Regions from separate parts of the Delftia sp. Cs1-4 genome, predicted to be linked through region 1. Evidence: predicted binding sites of a transcription regulator. Region 1 holds the regulator's gene; the other holds the start of a gene.

Region 1 (7,159 bases):
GTCCGATGATGTCCATCAAGACCGTCAACGCGCTGTCGCACTACACGGACTGGACCGTGGGCCACGTTCACTCGGGCGCCCTGGGCTGGGTGGGCCTGATCACCATGGGCTCGCTGTACTACCTGATCCCGCGCCTGTTCGGCAAGACCAAGATGCACTCGGTGGGCGCCATCGAACTGCACTTCTGGATGGCCACCATCGGCATCGTGCTGTACATCGCCGCGATGTGGATCGCCGGTGTGATGCAGGGCCTGATGTGGCGCGCCGTCAATCCCGATGGCACGCTGACCTACACCTTCGTCGAAAGCGTCAAGGCCAGCTATCCGTTCTACGTGATCCGCGTGGCCGGTGGCCTGCTGTACCTGGGCGGCATGCTGGTCATGCTGTGGAACACCTGGAAGACCGCGATCTCGGGCCGTTCGGTGAAGGTGGCCGTGCCTGCCGTCGTGGCCCACGCCTGAGCGTCTAGGAGCATTACTCATGTCCGATCACAACAATAGCGCTCCCAAGAGCTTTTCCCACGAGAAGGTGGAAACCAACAATTTCCTGCTGATCGTGCTGACCCTGCTGGTGGTCGCCGTCGGCGGCATGGTGGAAATCGTTCCGCTGTTCTTCCAGAAGTCGACCACGGAAGCGGTGGCGGGCCTCAAGCCCTACACGCCGCTGCAGCTGATGGGCCGCGACGTCTATCTGCGCGAGGGCTGCTACAACTGCCACTCGCAGATGATCCGCCCCTTCCGCGCCGAGACCATGCGCTACGGCCACTACTCGGTGGCTGGCGAGTTCGTCTATGACCACCCCTTCCAGTGGGGTTCCAAGCGCACGGGTCCCGACCTGCACCGCGTGGGCGGCAAGTACAGCGACGAATGGCATCGCATCCACCTGAACAACCCGCGCGACGTGGTGCCCGAGTCCAACATGCCTGCCTACACCTGGCTGGAAAAGAACAAGGTGGATGACACCGTGGTCGCCCAGCACATGAGCGCGCTGCGCAAGGTGGGCGTGCCCTACAGCGACGAGGAAATCAGCGGCGCTGCCGAGCAGGTCAAGGGCAAGACGGAAATGGACGCCGTCATCGCCTACCTGCAGGTCCTGGGCCGTTCGGTCAAGTAAAGGAGAGCGACATGGACATCACCACCATGCGCATCGTGGCCACGCTGGCCTCGCTGGCCTGCTTCATCGGCATCTGGTGGTGGGCGTTCGCCCGCCGCAACCAGGCCCGTTTCGACGAGGCCGCCCAGCTGCCGTTCGAGCAAGACTGAGTCCCTCCACCAGAACGAGAACTTCCCATGAGCGATTTCGTAAACAACTTCTGGTCGATCTATGTCACGGCGATCACGCTGGGCGGCATCATCGGCTGCCTGCTGCTGCTGTATCTCACCGCACGCAAGAAGGTGGTCCCCTCGGCCGACAACACCACGGGCCACGTCTGGGACGAGGACCTGCGCGAGCTGAACAACCCCATGCCCAAGTGGTGGATGTGGCTGTTCATCATCACCTCGGTGTTCGGCTTCGCCTACCTGGCGGCCTATCCGGGCCTGGGCTCGTTCGCGGGCAAGCTGGGCTGGACGCAGCTGGGCGCCTATGAAAACGAGATGGCCAAGGCCCGCGCGGACCTGGAGCCGCTGTACGCCAAGTTCACGAGCATGAGCACCGAAGACATGGCCAAGGACCCCCAGGCCATGGCCATCGGCGAGCGCCTGTTCATGAACAACTGCGCACAGTGCCACGGCTCGGACGCACGCGGCGGCAAGAGCTTCCCCAACCTGACCGATGGCGACTGGCTGCATGGCGGCACGCCCGAGAAGATCAGGGAAACCATCACGGGCGGCCGCATCGGCATCATGCCGCCCATGGCCGCTGCCGTCGGCACGCCCGACGATGTGCGCAACCTCTCGCACTATGTGCTGAGCCTGTCGGGCAGCCCGCACGACTCGCTCAAGGCCTCGCTGGGCAAGTCCAAGTTCACGGCCTGCGCAGCCTGCCACGGCATGGACGGCAAGGGCAACCAGGCCCTGGGCGCGCCCAACCTGACCGATGACATCTGGCTGCACGGCTGGGGCGAGGCCGCCATCACGGCCATGATCAACAACGGCAAGCACAACGAGATGCCTGCCCAGAAGGACAAGCTGACCGAGGCGCAGATCGCGGTGCTTGCTTCCTATGTCTGGGGCATGTCGCACAAAGACGGCGCAGTCCGTCAGTAAGCACAGGGGCGGCGCTGCGGCGCCGCCTTTTTGCGTTTTGAGTTTTCAGATATTTCAAAAAAACAAAGGAACCCACCATGAAGCCCGAGAGCGGGGATGACACCGGGAAGCCTCCCCGCAAAGTCATTCCGATCACGCCGGCCACGCCTGATCCGGGCGAGCTGGTGTCGATGTTCGAGTCGGAAAAGAAGGTCTACCCGCGCTCCATCAGCGGTGTCTTCGCACGCTGGCGATGGGCCCTGGTGTTTCTCACCCAACTGGTTTTCTACGGCCTGCCCTGGCTGGAGTGGGGCCAGCGCCAGATGGTGCTGTTCGACCTCGGAACGCGGCGCTTCTATCTCTTCGGGCTGGTGCTGTACCCGCAGGACTTCATCTACCTGGCGGGCCTGCTGATCATCTCGGCGCTGGCATTGTTCCTGTTCACGGCCGTGGCCGGGCGCCTGTGGTGCGGCTTCTCGTGCCCGCAGACGGTCTACACCGAGATCTTCATGTGGGTGGAGCGCAAGGTCGAAGGCGACCGCAGCGCGCGCATGCGGCTGGACAAGAACGGCTGGACCTTCGAGAAGGCCTGGAAGAAGTCGCTCAAGCAGTTGCTGTGGATCGCCATTGCGCTGTGGACCGGCTTCACCTTCGTGGGCTACTTCGTGCCCATCCGCGAGCTGGGCGGCGAGCTGCTGGCGCTGCAGGGCAGCTGGCAGATGTTCTGGGTGCTGTTCTACGGCTTTGCCACCTATGGCAACGCGGGCTACATGCGCGAGCAGGTCTGCAAGTACATGTGCCCCTATGCGCGCTTTCAGAGCGCCATGTTCGACCGGGACACCATGATCGTCAGCTACGACACGGGCCGGGGCGAGCCGCGTGCACCGCGCACCAAGAAGGTGGACTACAAGGCCCAGGGCCTGGGCGACTGCATCGACTGCAAGATGTGCGTGCAGGTCTGCCCCGTGGGCATCGACATCCGCAACGGTCTGCAATACGAATGCATTGGCTGCGGCCTGTGCATAGACGCCTGCAATTCCATCATGGACAAGATGGAGTACCCGCGCGGCCTGATCCGCCTGACCACGCAGAACGCCATGGCCGGCCTGTGGCGGCGTGCCCAGGTGCTGCGCCGCATCTTCCGTCCGCGCGTGCTGATCTACTCGGCCGTGCTGATCGGCTTGAGCGTGGCCATGATCGTGAGCCTGGCGCTGCGCCAGTCGGTCAAGGTGGACGTGATCCGCGACCGCGCCTCGCTGTCGCGCATCGTGGCGGGCGGCAAGCTGGAGAATGTCTACCGCCTGCAGATCATGAATGCCACCGAGCAGGCCCAGCGCTACCGCATCAGCGCCCACGGCCTCGATGGGCTGGAGCTGGCGTCCGAGCAGGAAGTCGAGGTCGGCCCGGCCGAGACGCGCGGCATTGCGGCGCGCCTGCAGATTCCCTACGGTTCGGCCGAGCCGGGCTCGCACACCGTATTCTTCGATATCGATGCCGTGCATTCAGGCGCGGGACGCGCGTCCGAAAAGGCCGTCTTCCTGGTGCCCCGGTGATGTTCCTGGCAGGCGCGGCACGGTCCGCGCCTGCCGCCTGAAAGAAAGAGGTTTCCCATGTCTTCCAGTCCCGCAGTGTCCGCGCCCGCGCAGGCTCCCTCGCACCCCGACGCCGGCAAGCCCTGGTGGAAGTTCGGCCATGTCTGGCTGGTGGTGGCCGGCCCGGCGGCCGTGGTGGTCGCTGCCGTGATCACGGCCATCATCGCCATCAATGGCGCCGATCCCGTGATCGACCCCGACTACTACCGCAACGGCATCACGATCAACGAGCGTGCCGATGGCGTGCGCGAAGTGCCCAAGAGCATGGCGCCCGCCGTCACCGGCCGCAACCATGCGGCCACGCCCGCGCACGATCACCCCACGGACCGCTGATCGCCGTGCACCCCTGCAAGAGGCCGCAGTCGCGGCCTTTTTGCATGGCGGATCGCATCTCCGGCATGCGCGACGGGTGAGGGTTTCCTACAGGCGTGCAGGGCGCTGCGGGGCTTGGCGCCATGCGTTGGCGCGGCGCACAATGAAGGCGACCCCTCGACAGCACAAGGAGATCGCTGATGTTGGCCCAACGCTGGATGTGGATTGCCTGGCCTGCCTTTCTGGCAGCCGCCGTGATGGAGATGCTGGTTTTTGCCTTTGTGGACCCGCTGGAGCTGCATTGGCTCGGCGACCTGGGCTGGTCGCGCCAGGGCATCTACACGCTGGCCTTCTTCGCCTTCTGGGGCGTGACCATGCTCTCCAGCCTGATGACCACCATGCTGGGTCGCTCGGCCCGCGATCTCAATGACGGCGTGGTCTCCGAGCCCGACCCGGATCTGGCCATGCAGGGGCTGGGGCGGGACTGAGCGAGAGCCCGCCGCAATGAACAAGGCCCGCTGTCGCGGGCCTTGTTCATTGGCGGATGAATGCTTGCCGCCCTTGCAGCCTCACTGGCACTGCTGGCTGTTGACGATGCGCTTGAGCGCCTCCGTGTCCAGGATGCGCAGATGGCGCTGGCGCACCTCAATGATGTTGTCGTCCGCGAACTTGGAGAAGGTGCGGCTCACCGTCTCCAGCTTCAGGCCCAGGTAGCTGCCGATTTCCTCGCGCGTCATGCGCAGCACCAGTTCGGACTTGGAAAAGCCCCGCGCATGCAGGCGCTGCACCAGGTTGAGCACGAAGGCGGCCAGGCGCTCTTCTGCGCGCATGCTGCCCAGCAGCAGCATCACGCCGTGCTCGCGCACGATCTCGCGGCTCATGACCTTGTGCACATGGTTTTGCAGGGCCGTGACCTCGCGCGACAGGTCTTCCAGCTTGTCGAAGGGCATGACGCAGACTTCGGCGTCTTCCAGCGCGACGGCATCGCAGGTGTGGTGGTCGTTGACGATGCCGTCCAGGCCGATGATCTCGCCGGCCATCTGAAAGCCTGTGACCTGGTCGCGTCCGTCCTCGGTGGCCACGCAGGTCTTGAAGAAGCCGGTGCGGATGGCGTACAGCGAGGTGAATGTCTCGCCGTTGCGAAACAGCAGGCCTCCGCGCTTGACCTTGCGGCGCGTGGCCACGATGTCGTCGATGCGCTGCATCTGCTCGGCATCCAGGCCCATGGGCATGCACAGTTCGCGCAGGTTGCAGTTGGAGCAGGAGGCTTTGATGGTCTGAAGGTTCATGGAGTGATAAACATCAGCGGCACACAGCGTGCCGGCGGTGACCTCGTGGATTGCGATGAGTTGGATCAAATTGTCGCAGCAGTCCCTCAAACAACTCTTGATATGAGTCAAGGACATGACCGATGTGCTGCGGCACAGTCGAGGTATTAGAGGAAAAAACCCATGACCGCTGTCACCCCAGAGCTGCTGCGTCGCTTTGACGTACCGGGGCCCCGATACACCTCGTTCCCTACCGCCGACCGCTTTGTCGAGGCCTTTGGTGCAGAGGACTATATCCTGGCGCTGCAACAACGCAAATCGAGTACCGCAGCGCGTGCCATGCCTTTGTCGCTGTATGTGCACGTGCCCTTTTGCGAGTCGCTTTGCTACTACTGCGCCTGCAACAAGATCGTGACGCGTCACCATGATCGCGCTGCCGTCTACCTGGACTACCTGGCGCGCGAGATGGCCTTGCATACGGCCCATTGCGGCAAGGGCCAGGCCGTCAGCCAGCTGCACCTGGGCGGCGGCACGCCCACCTTCTTCTCCGACGACGAGCTGCGCACGCTGATGGGCCTGTTGCGCGAGCATTTCAAGCTGGAGCCGGGTGGCGAGTACTCCATCGAGGTCGATCCGCGCACCGTCAGCGTCGAGCGCCTGGCCGTGCTCAAGGAGCTGGGCTTCAACCGCCTGAGCTTCGGCGTGCAGGACTTCGACGAGCAGGTGCAGATCGCGGTGCACCGCGTGCAGCCGGCCGAGCAGGTGTTCGAGCTGGTGGCGGCCGCGCGGCAGCTGGGCTTTGCCTCCATCAACGTGGACCTGATCTACGGCCTGCCCAAGCAGACGCCCGAATCCTTCGAGCGCACGCTGGCCCAGGTCAACGCGCTGCGGCCCGACCGCATCGCGCTCTATGCCTATGCCCACCTGCCCGAGCGCTTCAAGCCGCAGCGGCGCATTGCGGCCGAGGATCTGCCCCAGGGGGCCGACAAGCTGGCCATGCTGTCGCGTTCCATCGCCGCGTTCATGGACGGTGGTTATGTCTATGTGGGCATGGACCACTTCGCCCTGCCGGAGGACTCGCTGGCCGTGGCCAAGCGCCAGGGCCGGCTGCACCGCAACTTCCAGGGCTACAGCACCCAGCCCGACTGCGACCTGATTGCGCTGGGCGTGTCGGCCATCGGCAAGGTGGGTGCCAGCTACAGCCAGAACGCCAAGACGCTGGAGGAGTACTACGACGCCATCGACGCCAGCCACCTGCCCGTGGTGCGGGGCCTGGCGCTGTCGCGCGACGACCTGGTGCGCCGCGCCGTCATCATGGCCATCATGTGCCAGGGCGCCGTGCTGTTCGAGCCCATGGAGCAGGCATGGCTGCTGGGCTTTCGCGAGTACTTCGCGCCCGAGATGGCGGCCCTGGAGGACCTGCAGGCCAAGGGCCTGGTGCAGATCAGCGACGAGGGCTTCCAGGTCACGCCCATGGGCTGGTACTTCGTGCGCGGCGTGGCCATGCTGTTTGACCGATATCTGCAGGCGGACAAGAACCGGGCGCGGTTTTCGAGGATCATCTAGGCCCCATGCTGTTGTCGCTCCTCTGGACCGCTTTGATCATGGGGCTCGTCGGCGGGCCCCATTGCCTTGCCATGTGCGCTGCGCCCTGCGGCGTGGTCACGGGCGGGGCGGGGCAGGGCGGCGGCTCGCAGGTGGTGGCCGTGCATGGATTGCAAAGCCGGCTGTGGCTGCGCACGGCGCTGTTCCACGGCGGCCGTCTGGCCGGTTATGCCAGCCTGGGCGCTGCCTCGGCCCT
Region 2 (7,159 bases), 1.6 Mb from region 1:
GGCCGGCGTGGTCAGCCAGCCGGCCAGCACGCGGGCGGGATCATGGCGCTCGATCAGCGCCACCAGCGAAGGGCCGTCCAGGAACTTGTCGCGCACGAAGTTCGCCAGGTTCTCGCCGATGCGGTCCTTGTTGCGCGGGATGATGGCCGTATGGCGCCCGACCAGGGGCAGGGGAATGCGCCGGAACAGCGCCGACACCGCAAACCAGTCGGCCAGCGCGCCGACCAGCGAGGCCTCGGTCACGGCCTTGATGCAGGCCAGCCACAGCGGCACCTGCTGCCAGTGCCCCGCCGCCACGGACGAGGCCACGAAGCCCAGCGCCACGAACAGCAGCAGCGCCAGCGGCAGGCGCTTGGCCGACTTCAGTGTTTGACGTTGCTCTGGCGACAGCATGGAGCGCAGCATACGACGCCCGTCCGCCATCCGCATGACGATGCCTGCCGCCAAAGCCTGTCAGCCAGCGCCTGCCTGCGAATTGCGCGGACAATACCGGCTTTCTTCAGAACCCTCTTGCGAGAACAAGACCATGACCGACGCCAACGCACCCGCCGATCGCCCCGCACTGCCCGACCACCTGTCCATCGACCCGCGCAGCCCGCACCATGTGGCCGCCGTGTTCGAGCACGACATCGGCATCCGCTTCAACGGCAACGAGCGCTTCGATGTGGAGGAATACTGCGTGAGCGAGGGATGGATCAAGGTGCCGGCCGGCAAGACGGTGGACCGCAAGGGAAAGCCCCTGCTGATCAAGCTCAAGGGCGCCGTGGAAGCTTTCTACCGCTGATTTCCGGCCGGTCGCAAGGCCGGCCGCAACCTCTTCAGGAATCAGCGGGCTTCAGCCCGCATCGGCCCGCGGCGCCGGCGGATTCCTGAACTTCTCCCGCAGCTCGGCGCAGTGGTCCTTGGCGGGCAGGGCATCCGTCTTCTGCAGCCAATCCACATCCGAGGCCTGCGCCACCGATGTCTCCCCCGCCTGCGCCACGGCCACCTTGGCGCCTGCGGCCTCGGGCAGCCAGGTGGGAATGCCCACGCCGCGCAGCACGTGGCCGCGCCCGGCCACCAGCAGCACGGTCTTGCCGGGCTTGACTGCGGCCCTGGCCACCTCGGCCATGCTGGCATCGCGGGCCAGCTGGATGCGGGCCATGGGCGCCAGCTGGGTGTCGGGCAGCAGGCCGCAGTGGCCTTCGCGGATGGCGTCGAGCTGGCGCTGCCAGCCCTCGGGCGGCAGGTGGGTGTCCAGGTTCTCGTTGCGCATGGCCTGCTTCATGTCGGCGCGCGGCAGGTTGCCCCCGAGCACGGGCGCGCCCGCGCGCACGGCGGCCATGACCACGCCGCGGTAGCGCGGCCAGGGCCAGGCCGCGTCCTGCCATTGCAGGGCCTGCTGCACCGCGTCCTCGGAGGCATCGCGTGCCAGGCTGGCCGTGGAGCCCGTGCGCGGCGCCATCTCGATCACCAGCGCGGCCAGGCGCTCCTGTTTTGCCAACTGCTCCACCGTGGCCTGCTGCCAGGCCTGGTGGGCGACCGCATCGTGCTGCTCGCCCAGCAGCACGATGGGCGCGTCTGACCAGCGCTGCAGCTGCTGCGTCCAGTCCCGCGCCGGGGCGGAGGAGCTGGCGCAGCCGGCAAGGGCTGCCGCCAGCAATGCGGCCGCAGCCAGGCCGGCAAGGCGCGGGGTGCGGATGAAGGGGCGGGGGATGGAGCGGGCTTGCATGGCCCCATGCTAAACACTGGCCTCGCCCGGGGACGCCATAGGCCCTGTGGGCATTGGGGGCAGTTGAAAGGATCCTAGGAATCGGGGCGGGGGCACGGCGCAAACGGGTGGCGCTTGATTCAGGTCAAGACGCGCAAATGCGCCGTGACTACAGTGCAACCATGCATGGCAAGCCCTCGCTTTCGACCAAGCTGCTGCTCATGGGCGCAGCCTGCCTGCTCGCGGCTGTGGCATCGATCGGTTTCACGCTGTGGGTGGCCTGGCAGCTGGAAGGCGGTGCGGCGGCGGTGAACGAGGCCGGGCGGCTGCGCATGAGCATGGTGCGCATGGCCATGGCGCGCCAGAACGAGGCGCCAGCGCAGTGGCAGGAGCGCGCACGGCAGTTCGACGCCAGCCTGGACCTGCTGCGCAGCGGCGACATGTCGCGGCCGCTGTTCGTGCCCTGGAGCGATGCGGTCAGCGCGCGCTACGAGCGCATACGCGGCGACTGGAGTGCGCTGCGCACGCAGTGGCAGGCCGAGGACCATGTCGATGCGCAGGCCATCATGGGCAGCGCCGACGCCTTCGTGCGCGAGGTGGACGGATTCGTCGAAGCCATCGAGGACCGGCTCTCGCGCTGGACGGCCATCCTGCACCTGTTTCAGATGTGTCTGATGGCGCTGGCCATCATCGCGGCCGTGAGTTTCATGGCCACCAGCTACTGGCTGGTGCTGCATCCCGTGGGCCAGCTGCGCTCGGCGCTGGAGCGCATGCGCCGCGGACACCTGGACACGCGCATGAGCGTGGAGGTGGACGACGAGTTCGGCCAGCTGGCGGCCGGCTTCAACCTGATGGCCCAGTCGCTGCAAAGCTCTCACGCCGAGCTGGAGGACAAGGTGCGCGAGAAGACCGCCAGCCTCAACGTGCAGCACCAGCAGCTGCAGGCGCTGTACGCGGTCAGCGTGCAGGCGTCGGAGGCCGCCAGCCTGCAGTCCCTGGCCGAAGGCTTTGTGCGCCAGGTCCGCCTGGCGGCCCAGGCCGATGCGGCCACGGTGCGCTGGTCCGACGAGGCCAACGAGCGCTACGTGCTGCTGGCCGGCGACGGCCTCCCCCAGTCCATGTCGGTGCAGGAGCACTGCCTGCACACGGGCGCCTGCCTGTGCGGCCAGCCGCGCGAGCAGGCGCGGCTGCGCGTGATCCCCATCACGCCGGCCAGCGACCTGCAGCTGCCCCACTGCCGCGAGGCCGGCTTCCAGACCGTGGTCAGCATCCCCGTGCAACTGCAGCAGCGCCTGCTGGGCGAGGTCAACCTGTTCTTTCGCTCCACCGTGGTGCTCACGGACGACATGCGCGACCTGCTGTCCGCCATGGCGCGCCACCTGGCCAGCGCCATGGAAAGCCTGCGCGCCACGGCGCTGGAGCGTGAGGCCGCCGTGGCCGAGGAGCGCGGCCTGATCGCGCGCGAGCTGCATGACTCCATTGCCCAGTCGCTGGCCTTTCTCAAGATACAGACCCAGCTGCTGCGCGACGCCGTGGCCAAGGGCCGCGACGAGGCGCGCGACCGCAGCCTGGGCGAGCTGGAAGTGGGCGTGCGCGAATGCTATGCCGACGTGCGCGAGCTGCTGGTGCATTTCCGCACGCGCACCAGCGCCGAGGACATCGAGGCCGCGCTGCGCGCCACGCTGTCCAAGTTCGAGCACCAGACGGGCATTGCCACCTCGCTGAGCATGTCGGGCCAGGGCCTGCCGCTGGCGCCCGACGTGCAGATCCAGGTGCTGCACATGGTGCAGGAGGCGCTGTCCAACGTGCGCAAGCACGCGGGTGCCAGGCATGTGGAGCTGCGCGTGGGGCGCCACCCCTGGCGCTTCGAAGTCTGCGACGACGGCTGCGGCTTCGTCCCCGCCGACGTTGCGCCGGACTCGCTGCATGTGGGCCTGGGCATCATGCGCGAGCGCGCCCTGCTGGCGCAGGCGCTGGTCCATGTCCACTCCCGCCCCGGCGAGGGCACGCGCGTGCTCATCGAGCTGCCGCCGTCGGCCTCGGCCGGCGCGCCAGCGCAGGCCCTCCCCTCGAACGCGTGACACGCTCCCGCAAGAAAAAGACCGCCCCATGTCCTTCTCCAGCCCCATCTCCGTCTTCGTCATCGACGACCACACGCTGTTCCGCCGCGGCCTGATCGCCCTCATCGCCCAGGATGCGGGCCTGCGCGTGGTCGGCGAGGCCGGCGACGCGGGCGAGGCCCTGCGCCTGGTGCCCGCGCTGGCGCCCCAGGTCATCCTGCTGGACAACCACCTGCCCGGCGTGCTGGGCGTCGATGCCATCGCGGGCCTGCGGGCCGCATCGCCCGGCAGCCGCGTCGTCATGCTCACCGTGAGCGAGGACGGCCAGGACCTGGCGGCCGCGCTGCGCAACGGTGCCCAGGGCTATCTGCTCAAGACCATCGACGGCGACCTGCTGTCCGAGGCCCTGCGCCGCGCCGCGCGCGGCGAGCCCGTGGTCAGCCCCGAGATGATGGGCAAGCTGGTGGCCGCCTTCCAGTCCCAGGGCGCGCCCGAGCCCCAGGCGCCCGAGCCGGACGAGGCCCCGGCCTCGCCGCTGTCCCCGCGCGAGGAAGAGGTGCTGGTCCAGATCGCCCGGGGCGCCAGCAACAAGGAAATCGCCCGCACGCTGGACATTGCCGAGACCACGGTCAAGATCCATGTGCAACACATCCTGCGCAAGCTCGGCCTGAGCTCGCGCGTGCAGGCGGCGGTGTATGCGTCGGAGCGGCAGCGGGATTAGCGGCCTACGCTGTGGCTGAAGCCCAACCATCCCCCGCACACCGCAGCGCCCACACCCACGCCAGCGCGGCCGCCACGGTCAGCCCGGTGAGCATGGCTGCCGCGCCCATGGCGTCCAGCGCCACGCCGGCCGCCAGCGGCACCAGCATGCGGCTGGCGGCGAACAGGCTGGCCTGCAGGCCGTAGTCGAAGGCCTGCCAGCGCGGGCGGGCGAATTGCATCATCAGTCCGAAGACGCAGGCCGAGGAGGCGCCCATGGCCGCTGCCACGCAGGCCACGGCCGCGACCAGGCCCGGGGGCGGGGCGCCGGCTGCGATGACGGCCGCCAGCAGTGCCAGCGCCGCCACGTTGCAGCCCGCATACAGGGGCAGGGCGCGCCGGGTGCCCAGGCGGCGCGTGAGCAGGGGCGAGGCCGCGCCCGCCAGCGCAGCCACCACGCCGCCGCCCATGCCGGCCAGCAGGGCGGCCTGGGCGGGCGCGAAGCCGTGGTCCAGCATCAGCGGCTTGAGGTAGAACCAGGCCGCGCCGATGAAGGGGAAGTAGCTGACCAGCACCAGGGTCCAGCGCCAGGCGCCGGGCTGGGCGCCATAGCCGCGGACCATGGCGGCCAGTCCAGCTTTGGGCGCAGGCAGCAGCACAGGCGAGGGCGCATCCCCGGGCTCATGGCGCACCACCCAGGCCAGCAGCAGGGCGCCCAGCGCCAGCGCGCCGGCCAGGCAGAGGAAGGGCGCGCGCCAGCCCCATTTCGCCTGCATGAGCAGCATCATCCCGCCGCCCACGATGGCGCCCAGCGACAGCGCCGCTGCGCGCACGCCCCCGGCGCGCATGCGCTCGGACGCGGGCAGCAGGCGGATGGCCAGGGCGCTGACGGGAATGTCGGCCCAGGTGGCGGCCAGCGCGGCCGCGAAGGCCAGGCCGAACAGCCACAGGCGCTCGGCCAGCAACTGCTGCCAGCCCAGGGCCAGCAGCACGGCCGCATAAGCCAGGCACAGGGCCAGCGCCCAGGCGCGGTAGCGCGGCTGGCCGTTCGCGCTGCGCGCTTCCACGGGCGCGGCCAGCGCGAACTTGATGAGCGCGGGCAGCCCCGCCAGCTGGAACAGGCCGATGGCCGTGCCCGACCAGCCATGCTGGCGCATGACCAGGGGCAGGCCCAGCCAGAGGTAGACGCTGGGGGCGGTGAGCGCCAGGTGCAGCCAGCCAAAAAGCGCCTGGAGCAGCCAGACCGGGCGAGGGCGGGCGGTGCTCATTGTGCTGCCTTGCGCGCCACGAGCACGGCCAGCGGCGCCATCGGAAACTCGCGCGACTCGATGCGTTCGATGCGCTCGAAACCCGCCTGCGCCAGCAGCGTCTGCAGCTCGCCGCGCCGGGTCAGGCTGCGGCCCAGCAGGCGCATGGGCAGGTAGTAGGGCAGGGTGCGCAGGGCGGCTTCGGGCGTCTCATCCACCTCGGCATGGGCGCAGACGAAGACGCCGCCGGGCGCCAGCGCGTCGAACACCTTGGCCACCACGGCTGCCGCATCGGGCACGAAGTGCAGCACGGACGAGCACCAGACCAGGTCGTAGCCGCTGCCTATGCCGTCCGTGGCCAGGTTGCCGCCCAGGGCGGTGAAGCGGTCGGACAGGCGGGACTGGCGAGCATTGTCCGCCGCCACGGCCACGGCCTCGGGCCAGTCGAAGACGCTGGCCTGCAGCGCGGGCTGCTGGCGCAGCAGGGCCAGCGCGATCCAGCCGGGGCCGCCGCCCAGGTCCAGCATGCGGCGCGGGGCACCTGCACCCGCACCCGCACCGGCAGCGACCTCGGGCACCTGGTCCAGCACCTGCAGCGCGGCAGGCACGCTGACGGCGCGCTGCTCCTGGCCGATCTGGGCGCGTGCGGCGGCGGCCCAGCCTTCGGCATTGCCCGTGGTCAAGGGGGCGCTGCAGGCCGAGCCGTCCCCGGCAGGGCCGTGCTCGACCAGGCCGCGCAGCAGCGTGGCGGAGTGGCGCAGCGAGCGCAGGCGGAACAGCCAGGCCGCGCCGCAGGACTCGGGCGATGCGCTGTGCAGGTAGCGCAGCGCATCGGTGGCCAACAGATAGCTCACGGGCTCGTGCTGGCCGCGCCGCAGGAGGCCCATGCTCCACAGCAATTCCAGCCAATGGGAGGTATTGGCCTCGTTCCAGCCCTGGGCCTGGGCCAGCTCGGCCGGCGTCTGGGGCGTGGCCAGCCGGTCCAGCGCCCCCGATTCGAGGGCCAGCACCAGGGCCTCGGCCTGCACCTGGGCGGCGGCCAGATCCCACAGCGGTTGCAGGGCGTGAGAGGGGGCGTGGGTAGGGGATTCACAGCGGGGTGTATTCATCGGAAGGTCCTTTTCACGAAAGGGAGTCACATGCGCCAGGTCAGCCGCACGCCGAACTCGCGCGGCGGGCTGTAGACCACGACCTGACCATTCAGGTAGCCCACGGCGTCGTAGCGGCGGTTGGCGGCATTGCGCAGGTAGGCGGCGATTTCCCAGGACCCCTGGGCATAGCCGGCCGACAGGTTGAGCAGCCCGTAGCCGGGGCGGCGGTAGGCGTTGGCGGCGTCCAGGTAGACCTTGCCCGTGCCCTGCACGGCGGCCTGCGCCCACCAGCGGCCGGGCGCGTCGTACCGCAGCGCCACATGGGCCGTCATGTCGGGCGCAAACGGGTTGCGGTGGCCGTCGTAGACGGCG

Evidence for each region. The regulator FNR, encoded in region 1, switches genes on or off when oxygen is low (the NO sensors DNR and NnrR bind a similar motif). The targets are predictions, from matches to a motif close to TTGATNNNNATCAA.
Region 2: DELCS14_RS26760 (type IV pili methyl-accepting chemotaxis transducer N-terminal domain-containing protein) is a predicted target of FNR. The motif match lies at 1,826-1,839, and genes of this name have one in related genera.

What each region holds. Positions count from the first base shown of each region.
Region 1 is NC_015563.1:4,484,659-4,491,817, reverse strand. Features, by position in the region: gene ccoN (cytochrome-c oxidase, cbb3-type subunit I) at 1-461, shown strand, start outside; gene ccoO (cytochrome-c oxidase, cbb3-type subunit II) at 481-1,113, shown strand; gene DELCS14_RS19640 (cbb3-type cytochrome c oxidase subunit 3) at 1,125-1,262, shown strand; gene ccoP (cytochrome-c oxidase, cbb3-type subunit III) at 1,290-2,207, shown strand; gene ccoG (cytochrome c oxidase accessory protein CcoG) at 2,285-3,739, shown strand; gene DELCS14_RS19625 (FixH family protein) at 3,797-4,111, shown strand; gene DELCS14_RS19620 (hypothetical protein) at 4,291-4,578, shown strand; gene fnr (fumarate/nitrate reduction transcriptional regulator Fnr) at 4,660-5,379, opposite strand; gene hemN (oxygen-independent coproporphyrinogen III oxidase) at 5,542-6,924, shown strand; gene DELCS14_RS19605 (sulfite exporter TauE/SafE family protein) at 6,930-7,159, shown strand, end outside.
Region 2 is NC_015563.1:6,097,809-6,104,967, reverse strand. Features, by position in the region: gene DELCS14_RS26775 (DUF445 domain-containing protein) at 1-405, opposite strand, end outside; gene DELCS14_RS26770 (DUF3297 family protein) at 527-784, shown strand; gene DELCS14_RS26765 (ChaN family lipoprotein) at 836-1,711, opposite strand; gene DELCS14_RS26760 (type IV pili methyl-accepting chemotaxis transducer N-terminal domain-containing protein) at 1,873-3,771, shown strand; gene DELCS14_RS26755 (response regulator) at 3,800-4,471, shown strand; gene DELCS14_RS26750 (MFS transporter) at 4,476-5,717, opposite strand; gene DELCS14_RS26745 (methyltransferase domain-containing protein) at 5,714-6,805, opposite strand; gene DELCS14_RS26740 (TonB-dependent receptor) at 6,832-7,159, opposite strand, start outside.